2 regions of the Streptomyces sp. NBC_00846 genome follow, and region 1 is predicted to be linked to the other one. Evidence: riboswitches for the same ligand, from Rfam matches in the RefSeq annotation. Region 1 holds a riboswitch; the other holds the start of a gene.
The links. Region 1 has a riboswitch for cyclic di-AMP ahead of OG936_RS31735 (peptidoglycan DD-metalloendopeptidase family protein). Riboswitches for the same ligand answer to the same signal wherever they lie in the genome.
Positions count from the first base shown of each region.

Region 2: it holds a riboswitch for cyclic di-AMP, as region 1 does, so the genes downstream of both, OG936_RS27010 (M23 family metallopeptidase) here and OG936_RS31735 (peptidoglycan DD-metalloendopeptidase family protein) in region 1, are expected to answer to the same signal.

Region 1 is NZ_CP108846.1:6,913,864-6,921,256, forward strand. Features, by position in the region: gene dxs (1-deoxy-D-xylulose-5-phosphate synthase) at 1-557, shown strand, start outside; gene OG936_RS31710 (aspartate aminotransferase family protein) at 554-1,951, shown strand; gene OG936_RS31715 (helix-turn-helix domain-containing protein) at 2,024-2,632, shown strand; gene OG936_RS31720 (DUF6126 family protein) at 2,666-2,833, shown strand; gene OG936_RS31725 (tyrosine-protein phosphatase) at 2,857-3,669, opposite strand; gene OG936_RS31730 (alpha-galactosidase) at 3,898-5,997, shown strand; cyclic di-AMP (ydaO/yuaA leader) riboswitch at 6,291-6,445, shown strand; gene OG936_RS31735 (peptidoglycan DD-metalloendopeptidase family protein) at 6,451-7,393, shown strand, end outside.
Region 2 is NZ_CP108846.1:5,867,223-5,874,615, forward strand. Features, by position in the region: gene OG936_RS26995 (DNA topoisomerase (ATP-hydrolyzing) subunit A) at 1-1,980, opposite strand, end outside; gene OG936_RS27000 (M16 family metallopeptidase) at 2,251-3,633, shown strand; gene OG936_RS27005 (M16 family metallopeptidase) at 3,660-5,042, shown strand; cyclic di-AMP (ydaO/yuaA leader) riboswitch at 5,372-5,539, shown strand; gene OG936_RS27010 (M23 family metallopeptidase) at 5,552-6,367, shown strand; gene OG936_RS27015 (GntR family transcriptional regulator) at 6,646-7,347, shown strand.

The DNA.
Region 1 (7,393 bases):
GCGACGCCGACGAATTCCGGGCCGAACTCCGCGAGGCCGTCGACATCGACGACGCCCCTACCGTGATCCGGTTCCCCAAGGAGTCGGTGGGGGAGTCGATCCCGGCCATCGACCGGATCGGCGGCATGGACGTACTGCACCGGGCGGACGACCCCGATGTGCTGCTCGTGGCCGTCGGGGTGCTCGCCCCGGTCTGTCTGAAGGCCGCAGACCTGCTGGCGGGCGGCGGCATCCGCTGCACGGTCGTCGACCCTCGCTGGGTCAAGCCCGTCGACGAACAACTGGCCCCACTTGCCGAACGGCACCGGCTCGTCGCCGTCGTCGAGGACAACAGCCGTGCCGGGGGCGTCGGTTCGGCGGTTGGACAGGCGCTGCGGGATGTCGGGGTCGACGTACCACTGCGTACCTTCGGCATCCCCGAGCAGTTCCTCGCCCACGGCAAGCGCGCCGAGGTGCTGGCCGACATCGGGCTCACCCCGGTCGAGATCGCCGGGCGGATCAGCGCCGCACTGGCCGGCAAGGAAGCAGCGAGAAGGACCGAGGAGAGCGGGGCATGAAGGACGACGGGCCCAAGGGCTTCGATCTGGCGCAGCTCCTCGCGGAGCGCGGCGCGGAACGCTACGAGCTGCACGCGAAACACCTCAATCACCAGCTGCCGCGCATGCTGCACACCATTGGCTTCGACAAGGCCTACGAACGGGCCGAGGGCGCGCACTTCTGGGACGCGGAAGGCAACGACTACCTCGACATGCTCGCCGGATTCGGCGTGATGGGTCTCGGCCGGCACCACCCCGTCGTACGCAAGGCCCTGCACGACGTCCTCGACGCCTCGCTCGCCGACCTCACCCGCTTCGACTGCCAGCCGCTGCCCGGGCTGCTGGCCGAGAAGCTGCTTGTCCACAGCCCGCATCTGGACCGGGTGTTCTTCGGCAACAGCGGTACGGAGGCCGTCGAGACCGCGCTGAAGTTCGCCCGGTACGCCACCGGAAGGCCGAGGATCCTGTACTGCACCCACGCCTTCCACGGGCTGACGACCGGCTCGCTCTCCGTCAACGGGGAGAGCGGCTTCCGGGACGGCTTCGCCCCGCTGCTGCCGGACACCGCCATCGAACTCGGTGATCTCGACGCACTGAGGCGTGAGCTGAAGCGCGGCGATGTGGCGGCACTGGTCGTCGAGCCGATCCAGGGCAAGGGCGTCCACGCCGCGCCGCCCGGCTTCCTTCGGGCCGCGCAGGAGCTGCTGCACAAGCACAAGGCGCTCCTCATCGCCGACGAGGTGCAGACCGGCCTCGGCAGGACCGGGGACTTCTACGCGTACCAGCACGAGGAGGATGTCGAACCCGATCTGGTCTGCGTCGCCAAGGCCCTCTCCGGCGGCTATGTGCCGGTCGGGGCGACCCTCGGCAAGGACTGGATCTTCAGACGCGTCTACTCGTCGATGGACCGGGTCCTGGTCCACTCCGCGAGCTTCGGCTCCAACGCCCAGGCGATGGCTGCCGGGCTCGCGGTCCTCGCCGTGATGGAGGACGAGGAGATCGTCGCGAACGCGCGCCGCACCGGCGATCTGCTGCGCGGGCGGCTGGCCGCACTGGTCGACCGCTACGAACTCCTCCACGAGGTGCGCGGGCGCGGGCTGATGATCGGCATCGAGTTCGGCCGGCCGTCGTCACTGAAGCTGCGCAGCCGCTGGGCCATGCTGCAGGCGGCCCGTAAGGGGCTCTTCGCGCAGATGGTGGTGGTGCCCCTGCTTCAGAAGCACCGCATCCTCACGCAGGTCTCGGGCGACCACCTCGAAGTGATCAAGCTGATTCCGCCACTGATGATCGGGGAGCCGGAGGTCGACCGGTTCGTCACGGCGTTCACCGCCGTGATGGACGACGCACACAGCGGGGGTGGACTGGTGTGGGACTTCGGCAGGACCCTGGTGAAACAGGCCGTCGCCAACCGCTGATCCCCGGGGCGTGAGGTTTTCCTCTGAGGCAAGAAATTTGCCTCAGAGGAAAACTTCTGGCCCAATGGGTACATGAACACTCCAGACGGAGGGGCGGCCGACGAGCTGCCCGGGGTCGCGCCGCGTCTGCGCGATCTGCGCCGCAGCCGTGGTCTCACCCTGGAGACCGCCGCTCAACGGGCGGAGCTGTCGCCCGCCCATCTCTCCCGGCTCGAAACGGGCCGTCGGCAGCCCTCGCTGCCGATGCTCCTCGGTCTGGCCAGGATCTACGGTACGACGGTTTCCGAACTGCTCGGCGAGACGCCCCCGGAACGGGAGGCGATCATCCGCGGCGGGAAGTTCGAGGGGGCCGAGGCCGACGGCTGGATGTACCAGCAGGCCGGCGGTTCCGGCCGGGCGATGCAGGCGCTGCGCGTCCGCGTTCCGTACGGCGCACAGGGCGATCTCGTACGGGTCCATCCCGGCGAGGAGTGGCTGTACGTGCTCCTCGGACACCTCCGGGTCACGCTCGGGGACACCGTGCACGATCTCGCGCCCGGTGACAGCGCGCACTTCGACTCGCTCACCCCGCACCGGATCGCGGCCGTCGACCGCGACGGCGCCGAGCTGCTCTTCGTCCACACCCTGCTGCAGAGCCCCGCCGCCGAGCTGTGTCTCGGCAGCGGCATCCACCGTCGCTGACCGGCCCGTCCGGTCGCCAGAGAGAGGCCTGTCATGTCCGATTCCGAGAACTACGACCCGCTCGGGTCCAACAAGAAGTACGAGGCCCAGGAGCGGAAGTTTCCGCGCGGCGTGGTGATCAGGTTGTTCGCCTACCTCATCGCCGGACACATCCTCGCGGGCTTCCTCTACCTGCTCTTCGAGGTGGCCGGCAAGGGCTGACCACCGCGACCGAGCGGTTCGCGCTACGCCTCGTCGAGGAGCCGGCCGCGCAGCCGCTCACGGGTCTCGGGAGCGAGCTTCAGCCCCTCGGAGAAATAGCGGTCCGTGTCGCCCCAGGTCTCGTCGATGGTGGCGAAGGCAGCCGCCAGATAGTCGGCATGGGCGCCGAAGAGCGGATTGAGCAGCTCCTTCACCTCGGCCGACATGCCGTCCGCCGAGGTGTCGCTGCGGCGCACCTTGTAGCGGCGGTGGGCGTCGTTGGACTTCAGGTAGTCGGCCTCGATGGCGTCGCGCTCGACGCCGACCGCGAGCAGCGACACCGCGATCGACAGACCGGCCCGGTCCTTGCCCGCGGCGCAGTGCATCAACGCCGGAACGCTGTCCTCGGCCAGGGCGTGCAGGACCCGGCTGTGCTCGGCGGTACGGTCCAGGATGATCGAGCGGTACGAGGCGATCATCCGGTTCGTACCCTTGCCGTCGGCCAGGATCGAGCGCAGCTGGTCGAGGTCGCCGTCGCGGACGAGGCGCCAGAACTCGGCGCCTTCGGCGGGGTCGGAGAGCGGGATGCCGACATTCCGCACGCCGGGCAGCTCGATGTCCGCGCCGTCGAGCCGGTGGTCGGCCTCATTGCGGAAGTCGAAGACCGTGTGCAGACCGAGACCGCTGAGAAAGGCGGAGTCCTCGGCGGTGGCGTGCGCGAGGTGACCACTGCGGAAGAGCCGCCCGTACCGCACCCGCCGGCCGTCGACGGTGGGCAGGCCGCCCACATCGCGGAAGTTCCGGACGCCCGCCAGTTCGGGTTCCGTCGACGGGATCTGCGGCAACTGCTGCGTCACAGTGTCTCCTGGAGTGTCTGGCGTCGACGCGAGTCGCCGACTGGGCCACTTCCGCGACGACACGACATGGGTTCCCCAGGCAATCATCTCGGTCATTCCTTGTCGATACCCCGGCGAACCGCCTTGCTCCGGCGGCGAATCCATCCGGTGAATTCTTCGTCCGGACCGTTGCCCGCCTGGCCGGCAACGGTCGATGATGCGCGGAACTGTTGGAATGCGGGGGCCGCAATGATCGAGACTTGCGACAAGGGCCGGACCTGGCTGCTCACCGGGGCGGGCAGCTGCTACGCGCTGCGGCTCACGGAGCGGGACGAGCTGGTCCATCTGCACTGGGGTCCGTGGATCTCCCTTGCCGCGGTACAGGCGCTGGCCGCGGCGCCGGAGCAGTCCGTCCGGAGCTTCGAGTCCCCGCTCGACGGCCGTGAGGAGTACCCGGTGGAGGGCGGCCCTCGGTTCGTCCGCCCGGCGCTCTCGGTACGGACCCCGGAGGTCCGTGGTACCGAGTGGGCCTTCGCCGACGCCGCGGTGGACGGGGACGAACTCCGGATCGGCTTCACCGACTCCCTGCACCGGCTCGCCCTGACCCTGCACTACCGGATGCGGGACTCTTCCGACGTCATCGAGCGGTGGGCCACCGTCGCCCACGCCGGGCCGGACGGTGCGCCGCTGGAGCTGCTGCGCGCCGACGCGGCCGCCTGGGCGCTGCCCGCCCGCGACGGCTGGCGGCTGAGCCGGCTGCACGGCCGCTGGGCGGCGGAGTCGCAGCTCGCCCGGGCGGAGCTGATGTACGGCGAGAGCGTCATCTCCAGCAGGCGTGGTCACACCGGGCACCAGTCCCTGCCGTGGGTCGCTCTCGACGCCGACGGCGCGGCGACCGAGGAGAGCGGCGAGGTGTACGGCTGTGCGCTCGGCTGGTCCGGGTCGTGGCGGATCTCCGTGCAGCGGCTGCCCGACGGGCTCGTGCAGATCACCGGCGGTGCCGGGCACGACGACTCGGGGCTGCTGCTGCTCGCACCGGGAGAGTCGTACGTCACACCCGTCTTCGCCGGTCTGTGGAGCGCGGAGGGGTTCGGCGGGGCGAGCCGGGCCTGGCACGCCTGGCAGCTGGCCCAGGTGATTCCGGACGCGGGGAGTCTGCGGCCGGTGCTCTACAACTCCTGGGAGGCGACGGGCTTCGACATCGCGCAGGAGCAGCAGCGCGCCCTCGCCGGGCGCGCCGCCGCGATGGGCGTCGAGCTGTTCGTCGTGGACGACGCGTGGTTCGGGCAACGCACCAGCGACCGGGCGGGGCTCGGTGACTGGACGCCGAATCCGGACCGCTTTCCCGGCGGGCTGGGGCCGCTCGCCGACGAAGTGCACGGTCTCGGCATGCAATTCGGTATCTGGGTCGAGCCGGAAATGGTCAATGCCGACAGTGATCTCTATCGTGCGCACCCCGACTGGGTACAGCACTTCCCCGGGCGGACACGGACCGAGTTCCGTAATCAACTGGTGCTCAATCTGGCCCGCGCCGATGTGCGGGAATATCTCTGGGAACAGCTGGACGCACTGCTCTCCAGTGCGCGCATCGACTATGTGAAATGGGACTTCAACCGCTCCTTCACCGACGCGGGCTGGCCGGGCGAGGAGTATCCGCAGAAGCTCTGGACCGAGCATGTCGACGCCCTGTACGCGCTGATCGACCGGCTCCGGGCCGCGCACCCCTCGGTCGCCTTCGAGTCCTGCTCGGGCGGCGGCGGCCGGATCGATCTGGGGATTCTGTCCCGTACGGATCAGGTGTGGACCTCGGACACCACCGACCCGCTCGACCGCCTCGCCATCCAGGAGGGCTTCGGCCAGATCCATCCGGCCCGGGTGATGGCCGCCTGGGTCACCGACAGCCCCAACGTCCAGCTCAACGGCAGGGTCAGCTCACTGCGCTTCCGATTCGTGAGCGCGATGGCCGGTGTGCTCGGGGTCGGTGGTGACCTCACCGAGTGGAGCGAGGAGGAACTGGCCGAGGCGCGGACCTGGGTGGATCTCTACAAGGAGATCCGGCCGGTGGTGCAGCAGGGCTCGCTGTACCGGCTGCGCGCCCCGCGCGGCGGGCTCAGCGCGGTCCAGTACGTCCACGGGGACGAGGCCGTGGTCCTGATGTGGCTGGAGGCGCAGCGGTACGGGGAGCGGCCCCCGGCCCTGCGGCTGCGCGGACTCGACCCCGCGGCGACGTACGCCTGCCTGGATACGGGGGCGGTGCACCACGGTTCGGTACTGCTTCATCAGGGGCTGCACACCGGGCTTCGGGGGGACCTCGACGCAGGGGTGCTGAGGCTCCGACGCGAACGATGAGCGTGACAAGTCCGGAATGGTGCGATTTGGAATAACTTGCCCCTTATGTAAGGCAGATGGTCGCCCGTTCGTGAGCGGGATCATATCCGTGACGGTGCGTACCGGCGGGGCGGTCGGGCATTCCGTGCGCGGCGCGGAAAGCCAAGATCCTTAATCCACGGAGTGTGACGGGAATTCCGTACTGAATTCCTGGCGGGGATTCCGGTACGGAACCCGTGGCTTGTTCTCGCCGTCCCGACTCGCTTACGGTCGCCGTCAATCCGGACGGACCGCCTAATCCTGCCGCCGCCCGGAATTCGCATCCACTCATCGTGTGGCAGGAGCGGGGGAACCAGGTAGGCCGCCGATCGGAGAAATCCGGCCGGCTCGGGGTGAAGTCGCGCTCAGCGCGGCCGGGCATCTCCAGCCCGAACCCGACAGCTCACCTCGTAGGCGCCGGAGAGGAAGCACTTCATGCCCATATCGGGTAAGAACCGTCGTACGAAGACCCGCACCATCGCCCGTGGCGTCGCCGCCGCAGGCGCCGGTGGCGCCGTCATCGCGCTGCCGCTGCTCGGCGCCACCGGTGCCAACGCGGCCCCGGCCGCCGCCCCGCAGTCGGTCTCCGCCGCCACCACGCACGCCGCTCCGGCCAAGCCGGTCGCGCAGAAGCAGGCCGCCACCACGACGTACTCCGTCGTCTCCGGCGACTGGCTGTCGAAGATCGCCGCCGAGCACAAGATCGAGGGTGGCTGGCAGAAGCTGTACCAGGACAACCGCGAGGTCGTCGGCGACGACCCCAGCCTGATCCTCCCGGGCGTGAAGCTGACCCTCGGCGGCAAGGCCTCGGGTGACTCCGCGCCCGCCGGCGCCGGTACGGGCGCGGCCCTCCCGTCGAAGGCCCCCGAGATTCCCTCGATCGCGAAGAAGTCCGCCCCGGCCAAGTCCGCCCCGGCCAAGGTGTCGACCGTGGCGGAGTCCAAGACCTCCGCCCCGGCCGCTCAGAGCAATAGCTCCGGCTACGCTCATCCGGTCCCCGGCAACCACACCACCGGCTACCGCGCCTCCGGCTCCAACTGGTCCAGCGGCAGCCACACCGGGATCGACTTCCCCGTCTTCACCGGCACCAGCGTGAAGTCCATCACCTCCGGCACCGTCGTCGCCGCCGGCTGGGGTGGCGCGTACGGCAACCAGGTCGTCATCAAGCACGCCGACGGCCGCTACTCGCAGTACGGCCACCTGTCCTCGATCTCCGTCTCGGCGGGTCAGTTCGTGAGCACTGGTCAGCAGATCGGTCTCTCCGGCGCCACCGGCAACGCCACCGGACCGCACCTGCACTTCGAGGTCCGCACGGGCCCGGCGTACGGCTCGGACATCGACCCGATCGCCTTCCTGGCTTCGCACGGCGTCTACGTCT
Region 2 (7,393 bases), 1.0 Mb from region 1:
CGCGCCGACGATGCGGTCACTGTCCTTGAGGGTGATGACCTCCAGCTCGTCCTTGTTGGCCGGATAGTCCGGCACCACTCGCTTGACGACCCCCTGCAGGGTGCCGATCGCCAGGCCGGGCGAGGCCTCGTCGAGCGTGGTGAGGCAGATGACCTCCTCGTCGCTCTCCAGCGTGAGGAACTCCGAGACCATCGCCCCGCCCGACAGATTGGGCGCCGCGTGGGTGTCCGGCAACTGCGGCAGATCGATCACCGCGAGCCGCAGCAGCCGCCCCGCCGACGTCACCACCCCCACATCGCCGCGGGCCGTCGCCGGCACGGCCGACACGATCACATCGTGCTTGGCACGCTTGGCGTCCTCGGCGAAGACGATCGGATCGTCATGGGCGGTACGGGCCAGCAGGCCGGTCGACGACAGCAGCACCCGGCACGGGTCGTCCGCGACCTCCAGCGGCACCGAGGCGACCTGCGAACCGGCCGATTCCAGCAGCACCGTACGCCGGTCGGTACCGAACTTCTTGGCGACCGCGGCCAGTTCGGAGGAGACGAGCTTGCGCAGCTCGGTGTCCGATTCGAGGATGGCGGTCAGCTCGTCGATCTCGGCGTTGAGCCGGTCCCGCTCGCTCTCCAGCTCGATCCGGTCGAACCGGGTCAGCCGGCGCAGCGGGGTCTCCAGGATGTACTGCGTCTGGATCTCGCTCAGCGAGAAGTGCTCGATGAGCCGCTCCTTCGCCTGCGCCGAGTCGTCGCTGGACCGGATGAGCCGGATGACCTCGTCGATGTCGATCAGCGCGACGAGGAGTCCCTCGACCAGGTGCAGCCGGTTGCGGCGCTTGGTCCGGCGGAACTCGCTGCGCCGGCGCACGACCTCGAAGCGGTGGTCGAGATAGACCTCCAGCAGCTCCTTGAGGCCCAGGGTGAGCGGCTGACCGTCGACCAGCGCCACATTGTTGATGCCGAAGGACTCCTCCATAGGCGTCAGCTTGTAGAGCTGCTCCAGCACGGCCTCCGGAACGAAGCCGTTCTTCACCTCGATGACCAGGCGCAGTCCGTGCGAGCGGTCGGTGAGGTCCTTGACGTCCGCGATGCCCTGGAGCTTCTTCGCCGAGACCAGGTCCTTGATCTTGGCGATCACCTTCTCCGGGCCGACGCTGAAGGGCAGTTCGGTGACGACCAGGCCCTTGCGGCGTGCTGTGACGTTCTCCACGGTGACGGTGGCGCGGATCTTGAACGTTCCGCGGCCGGCCGCGTAGGCGTCCTTGATGCCGCCGAGGCCCACGATCCGGCCACCGGTCGGCATGTCGGGACCCGGGACGAATCGCATCAGGGTCTCCAGGTCCGCGCCCGGATGCTTGATGAGATGGCGGGCGGCGGCGATGACCTCGCCCAGGTTGTGCGGCGGCATATTGGTCGCCATGCCGACCGCGATCCCGGTCGTGCCATTGACCAGGAGGTTCGGATAGGCGGAGGGGAGGACGACCGGCTCCTGCTCCTGGCCGTCGTAATTCGACTGGAAAGCGACGGTGTCCTCGTCGATCGACTCCGTCATCAGTGACGTCGCGTCGGCCATCCGGCACTCGGTGTACCGCATGGCGGCCGGCGGGTCGTCGTTGCCGAGCGAGCCGAAGTTGCCGTGTCCGTCGACGAGGGGGAGCCGCATGGAGAACGGCTGTGCCATCCGCACCAGCGCGTCGTAGATCGACGTGTCACCGTGCGGGTGAAGCTTGCCCATGACCTCGCCGACCACGCGGGCGCACTTCACATAGCCGCGCTCCGGGCGCAGGCCCATCTCGTTCATCTGGTACACGATGCGGCGGTGCACCGGCTTCATGCCGTCACGGGCGTCCGGCAGGGCCCGTGAGTAGATCACCGAGTACGCGTACTCAAGGAAGGAGCCCTGCATTTCGTCGACGACGTCGATGTCGAGGATCTTCTCCTCGAAGTCGTCCGGCGGCGGGGTCTTCGTGCTGCGGCGGGCCATCGCTGCTGCGACTCCTTCACGGATTCTGTTCGGGCAACCTCAGGTTCTGACGCCGACCATTGTGGACCGCCGCACTGACATCGCTGACCTCGACCCGTCCCAAGAGCCGTTCCCGACCCCTGTCGAGGTGGTTTCACGACCCGTCCCGCGGGGGACGGGCCCCTCTTTCACGCGAACTTCCGCGATATGGGAACTTCGCGAGGTGTCTGTGCGCTTGCTTACAGTGGCAGGTCTCGCAGGAAAACCAGTATCGCGATCGAAGGGACGTACATGCCTAAGGGTCACACGGCCACAGCCCAGGCCGGCTCCGGCGGCTTGACAGCGACCGAGCACCGTCTGGCCAACGGCCTGCGCGTGGTGCTCTCCGAGGACCATCTGACCCCGGTCGCCGCGGTCTGCCTCTGGTACGACGTCGGTTCTCGCCACGAGGTCAAGGGACGCACCGGTCTGGCTCACCTCTTCGAGCACCTGATGTTCCAGGGCTCCGGCCAGGTCAAGGGGAACGGACACTTCGAGCTGGTGCAGGGGGCCGGCGGTTCGCTCAACGGGACCACCAGCTTCGAACGCACCAACTACTTCGAGACGATGCCCACGCACCAGTTGGAGCTGGCCCTCTGGCTCGAGGCGGACCGGATGGGCTCGCTGCTCGCCGCGCTTGACGAGGAGTCCATGGAGAACCAGCGCGATGTCGTCAAGAACGAGCGCCGCCAGCGCTACGACAACGTCCCCTACGGCACGGCGTTCGAGAAGCTGACGGCCCTGGCCTACCCAGAGGGCCACCCGTACCACCACACGCCGATCGGCTCGATGGCGGACCTGGACGCCGCGACCCTGGAAGACGCGCGCACCTTCTTCCGTACGTATTACGCGCCCAACAACGCGGTGCTCTCGGTCGTCGGTGACATCGACCCCGAGCAGACGCTCGCCTGGATCGAGAAGTACTTCGGCTCCATCCCGTCCCACGACGGCAAGCAGCCGCCTCGGGACGGCACGCTCCCCGAGATCATCGGCGAGCAGCTGCGTGAAGAGGTGCACGAGGAGGTCCCGGCACGGGCGCTGATGGCCGCCTACCGGCTGCCGCACGACGGCGCCCGCGAGTGCGACGCGGCGGACCTCGCGCTCACCGTGCTCGGCGGCGGCGAGTCGTCGCGGCTCCACAACCGTCTGGTCCGCCGTGACCGTACGGCCGTGGCGGCCGGGTTCGGGCTGCTCCGGCTGGCCGGTGCGCCCTCCCTCGGCTGGCTGGACGTCAAGACGTCCGGCGGCGTCGAGGTGCCGCAGATCGAGGCCGCTGTCGACGAGGAGCTCGCCCGGTTCGCCGCCGAAGGCCCCACGCCCGAGGAAATGGAGCGTGCGCAGGCCCAGTTGGAGCGCGAGTGGCTGGACCGGCTCGGTACAGTGGCGGGCCGCGCCGACGAACTCTGTCGGTTCGCCGTGCTGTTTGACGACCCGCAGCTCGCCCTGACCGCCGTACAGCGGGTGCTCGATGTCACCGCTGAAGAGGTCCAGGCGGTCGCCAAGGCCCAACTGCGTCCCGACAACCGGGCGGTGCTGGTCTACGAACCGGTCGAATCGGCCGAGCCCGCGGAATCACCGGACACCGATGAGACCGAAGCCGACGATACCGACGCGCACGAAGGAGCGGACAAGTGACCGACGCTGCCGCGACTGGAGTTTCGATGCAGTTCCACCCGCAGCCGGCCCCCGGCGTCGCCCGCCCGTGGGCCTTCCCCGCACCGGAGCGAGGCGCCCTGCCCAACGGCCTCACGGTGCTGCGCTGCCACCGTCCCGGCCAGCAGGTCGTGGCGGTCGAGATCGTCCTGGACGCCCCGTTGGACGCCGAGCCCGAGGGACTCGACGGCGTGGCCACGATCATGGCGCGGGCGCTCTCCGAGGGCACCGACAAGCACACGGCCGAGGAGTTCGCCGCCGAGCTGGAGCGCTGCGGCGCCACCCTCGACGCGCACGCCGACCACCCCGGCATCCGGGTCTCCCTGGAGGTCCCGGCCTCCCGGCTGGCCAAGGCGCTCGCGCTGGTCGCCGAGGCGCTGCGGGCGCCCGCCTTCGCCGACAGCGAGGTCGAGCGGCTGGTACGCAACCGGCTCGACGAGATCCCGCACGAGCAGGCCAACCCGGCCCGCCGCGCCGCCAAGCAGCTCTCCAAGGAGCTCTTCCCGGCCACGGCGCGCATGTCGCGCCCACGCCAGGGCACCGAGGAGACGGTGGAGCGGATCGACTCGTCGGCCGTGCGTGCCTTCTTCGACGCCCACGTCAGGCCGTCCACGGCAACCGCCGTGGTCGTCGGTGACCTCACCGGCATCGACCTGGACGCCCTGCTCGCCGACACCCTCGGCGACTGGGCGGGCGACACCGCCGAGCCCCGCCCCGCCCCGCCGATCACCGCGGACGACAGCGGTCGGGTGGTGATCGTGGACCGTCCGGGCGCGGTGCAGACGCAGCTGCTGATCGGCCGGATCGGCCCCGACCGGCACGACAGCGTATGGCCGGCCCAGGTGCTCGGCACGTACTGCCTGGGCGGCACGCTCACGTCCCGGCTGGACCGGGTGCTGCGCGAGGAGAAGGGCTACACGTACGGCGTGCGGGCCTTCGCCCAGGTGCTGCGCTCGTCGGCCCCGGATTCCGCCTCGGGGGCGACGGGTGCCGCGATGCTCGCCATCAGCGGATCCGTCGACACGGAGTCCACCGGACCGGCCCTGAAGGACCTGTGGACGGTCCTGCGGACCCTGGCCGCCGAGGGGCTGACCGACGAGGAGCGCGAGACGGCCGTGCAGAACCTCGTCGGTGTCGCACCGCTGAAGTTCGAGACGGCGGCCTCCGTCGCCGGCACCCTCGCCGACCAGGTCGAGCAGCACCTCCCGGACGACTACCAGGCACACCTGTACGCCCGGCTTGCGGAGACCGGCACGGTCGAGGCGACCGCGGCGGTGGTCAACGCCTTCCCGGGCGACCGGCTGGTCACGGTCCTTGTCGGTGACGCGGCGCAGATCGAGGAGCCGGTCCGGGCACTGGACATCGGAGAGGTGTCGGTGGTCACCGGCTGACGGGCGTACCTGTCGCGGACGCGGGAGGCGGCCTGACGGTCCGGCCGGCCCGCCAGGCCGCGACAGTTCGCTTGTGACGGGTCACCTGTGACAGCCCACTGGTCGCCCGGTCCACCAACCCGTCGCATGTCCACATACCGGGACAAGAGGAAGACCCCTGTGAGCGAGATCTCGCCGGGGTCTTCCTTTTTGCCCGTTCTGGTGGAGAGGTTGTCTGTCTGTCTTGTGGGATGCGCTACAAAACGACCTGTCCGTTTGGTGAATGAAAGTGACCCCGCTTAGCGTCGGCCGGGCTGTCCGTCACTCGTATGCCGCATCCGCGACGTACCGGACAGTCATCGCCGAGTCCCCGTCAGGCGCGAGCCTGGGGAGCCGGGGACCCACGAAGTCCCTGGGGTGAATCGGATGCCTGAGCCTCACCGAGGCCGAGTAATCCGTAGGAGACCTTCCTGCTCCGAACCCGTCAGCTAACCCGGTAGGCGAGAAGGAAGGAAAGGACCAGCCACTTCATGGCGTTCACCCGTGCCACTGGGAAGCATCGTGCCCCGAGTCGACTGACGCGCAGGAGCGCGAAGATCGCCGGCGTCGCGGCCCTGGCCACCACCGGCGTCATCGGCGGCGCGGCCTCTCCGGCCCTCGCAGCGGACACCGGGGTCACCTCCGTCGGCGAGACCGGCCTGAACCAGGTCATTGGCATCGACAGCGCCCTCGCCGACCAGATAGAGGCCCAGGCCGCCGCACAGCAGCACCAGGCCGATGCCGCGGCGAAGGAGAAGGCGGAGGCCCAGCGGAAGGCCGAGGCCAAGAAGCGGGCCGAAGCCAAGAAGAAGGCGGAGGCCGAGGCCGAAGCGAAGCGCGCGGCCGAGGCGCGCGCGGAGAAGGTGCGTGCCGCCCGGTCCGCCGAGCGCACCCGCCTGGGCGCCTTCCGGCTCCCGGTCGCAGCTTCGTACGTCACCACCGGCTACAAGTCCAGTGGCTCGCTCTGGTCGTCCGGCAGCCACTCGGGCATCGACTTCCACGCCGCGTCCGGCAGTTCCGTCGTCGCCGTCGGTGCCGGTACGGTCGTCGAGGCCGGCTGGGGCGGCGCGTACGGCAACAACATCGTGCTCCGGATGTCGGACGGCACGTACACGCAGTACGGCCACCTCTCCTCGATCGGCGTCTCCGTCGGCCAGAGCGTCGGCGCGGGCCAGCGGATCGGCCTCTCCGGCTCGACCGGAAACTCCACGGGCCCGCACCTCCACTTCGAGGCCCGGACGACGCCGTCGTACGGCTCCGACATGGACCCCGTCGCCTACCTGCGCGCCCACGGCGTCAACGTCTGACCGAAGCCGCCCGTCCCACCTGCAGCACCTCTTCGAAGGCCCCGGCACACACCGGGGCCTTCGCTGTGCCCGGCCTCCGCTGTGCCCGAATTTCGCCGTGCCCGGCCTCCGTGTCTGCCCGTGGTGCCCGTCTGCGGTACCTGCCCGCCGAGTCGCTCCGTGGCCAAGAGATATTCATGATTTTCCACCCGGCATCGGAATTCGGCCGCACTGCAATAGGGTCGCAGAACAGGCGTCGGTCGGCCGCGTTTCGCGGGGATTAAGGCGGAGGTTCGGACATGCGCATTCCCGCGCATTCGGTATGCACGGCAATCCGTGACGACATCGTCTCCGGTTTCTTCGAACGCGGTGGCCGGCTCACAGAGGAGTTGCTGGCGCGTCGATACGGGGTCTCCCGCGTCCCGGTACGGGAAGCGCTGCGCACCCTGGAGTCCGAGGGTTTCGTGGCCACCCGGCGGCACGCGGGCGCCTGCGTGGCCGAGCCCACCCGACAGGAGGCCGCCGACCTGCTGGAGGTCCGGATGCTGCTGGAGCCGCTGGCCGCCGCGCGCGCCGCGCAGCGCCGCACCGAGGCGCATCTCAAGGTGCTGCGCGGTCTGGTCCGGCTCGGCCAGGAGCGGGCCAGGCGGGGCGAGGGGGAGGATCTGTGCCCGTTGGGCGGCTGGTTCCACGAGACGTTGGTGCAGGCCTCCGGCAGTCCCGGCCTGATCGCGCTGCTCACCCAGCTCCGGCACAAGATCGCCTGGATGTACGCGGTCGAGCAGCCGGCCTGCCCGGCGGATTCCTGGGCCGAGCACGGAGCCGTCGTGGACGCGGTGGCGCGCGGTGACGCGGAACGGGCCAGGGCGCTGACCGCCCAGCACGCCGAACGGGCCGCGGCCGCGCACCGGCTGCGCCGCGTCGACCGGCCGGACCGCCGGCCCACGGTCCCGCGCACCGGCCGGACCGCCGGCCCCCGGCCTCACGCACCGGCCGGGTAAGGCCTTCGTAACATCCCGTAAACACCACGGGCATCCGGCATTAGTA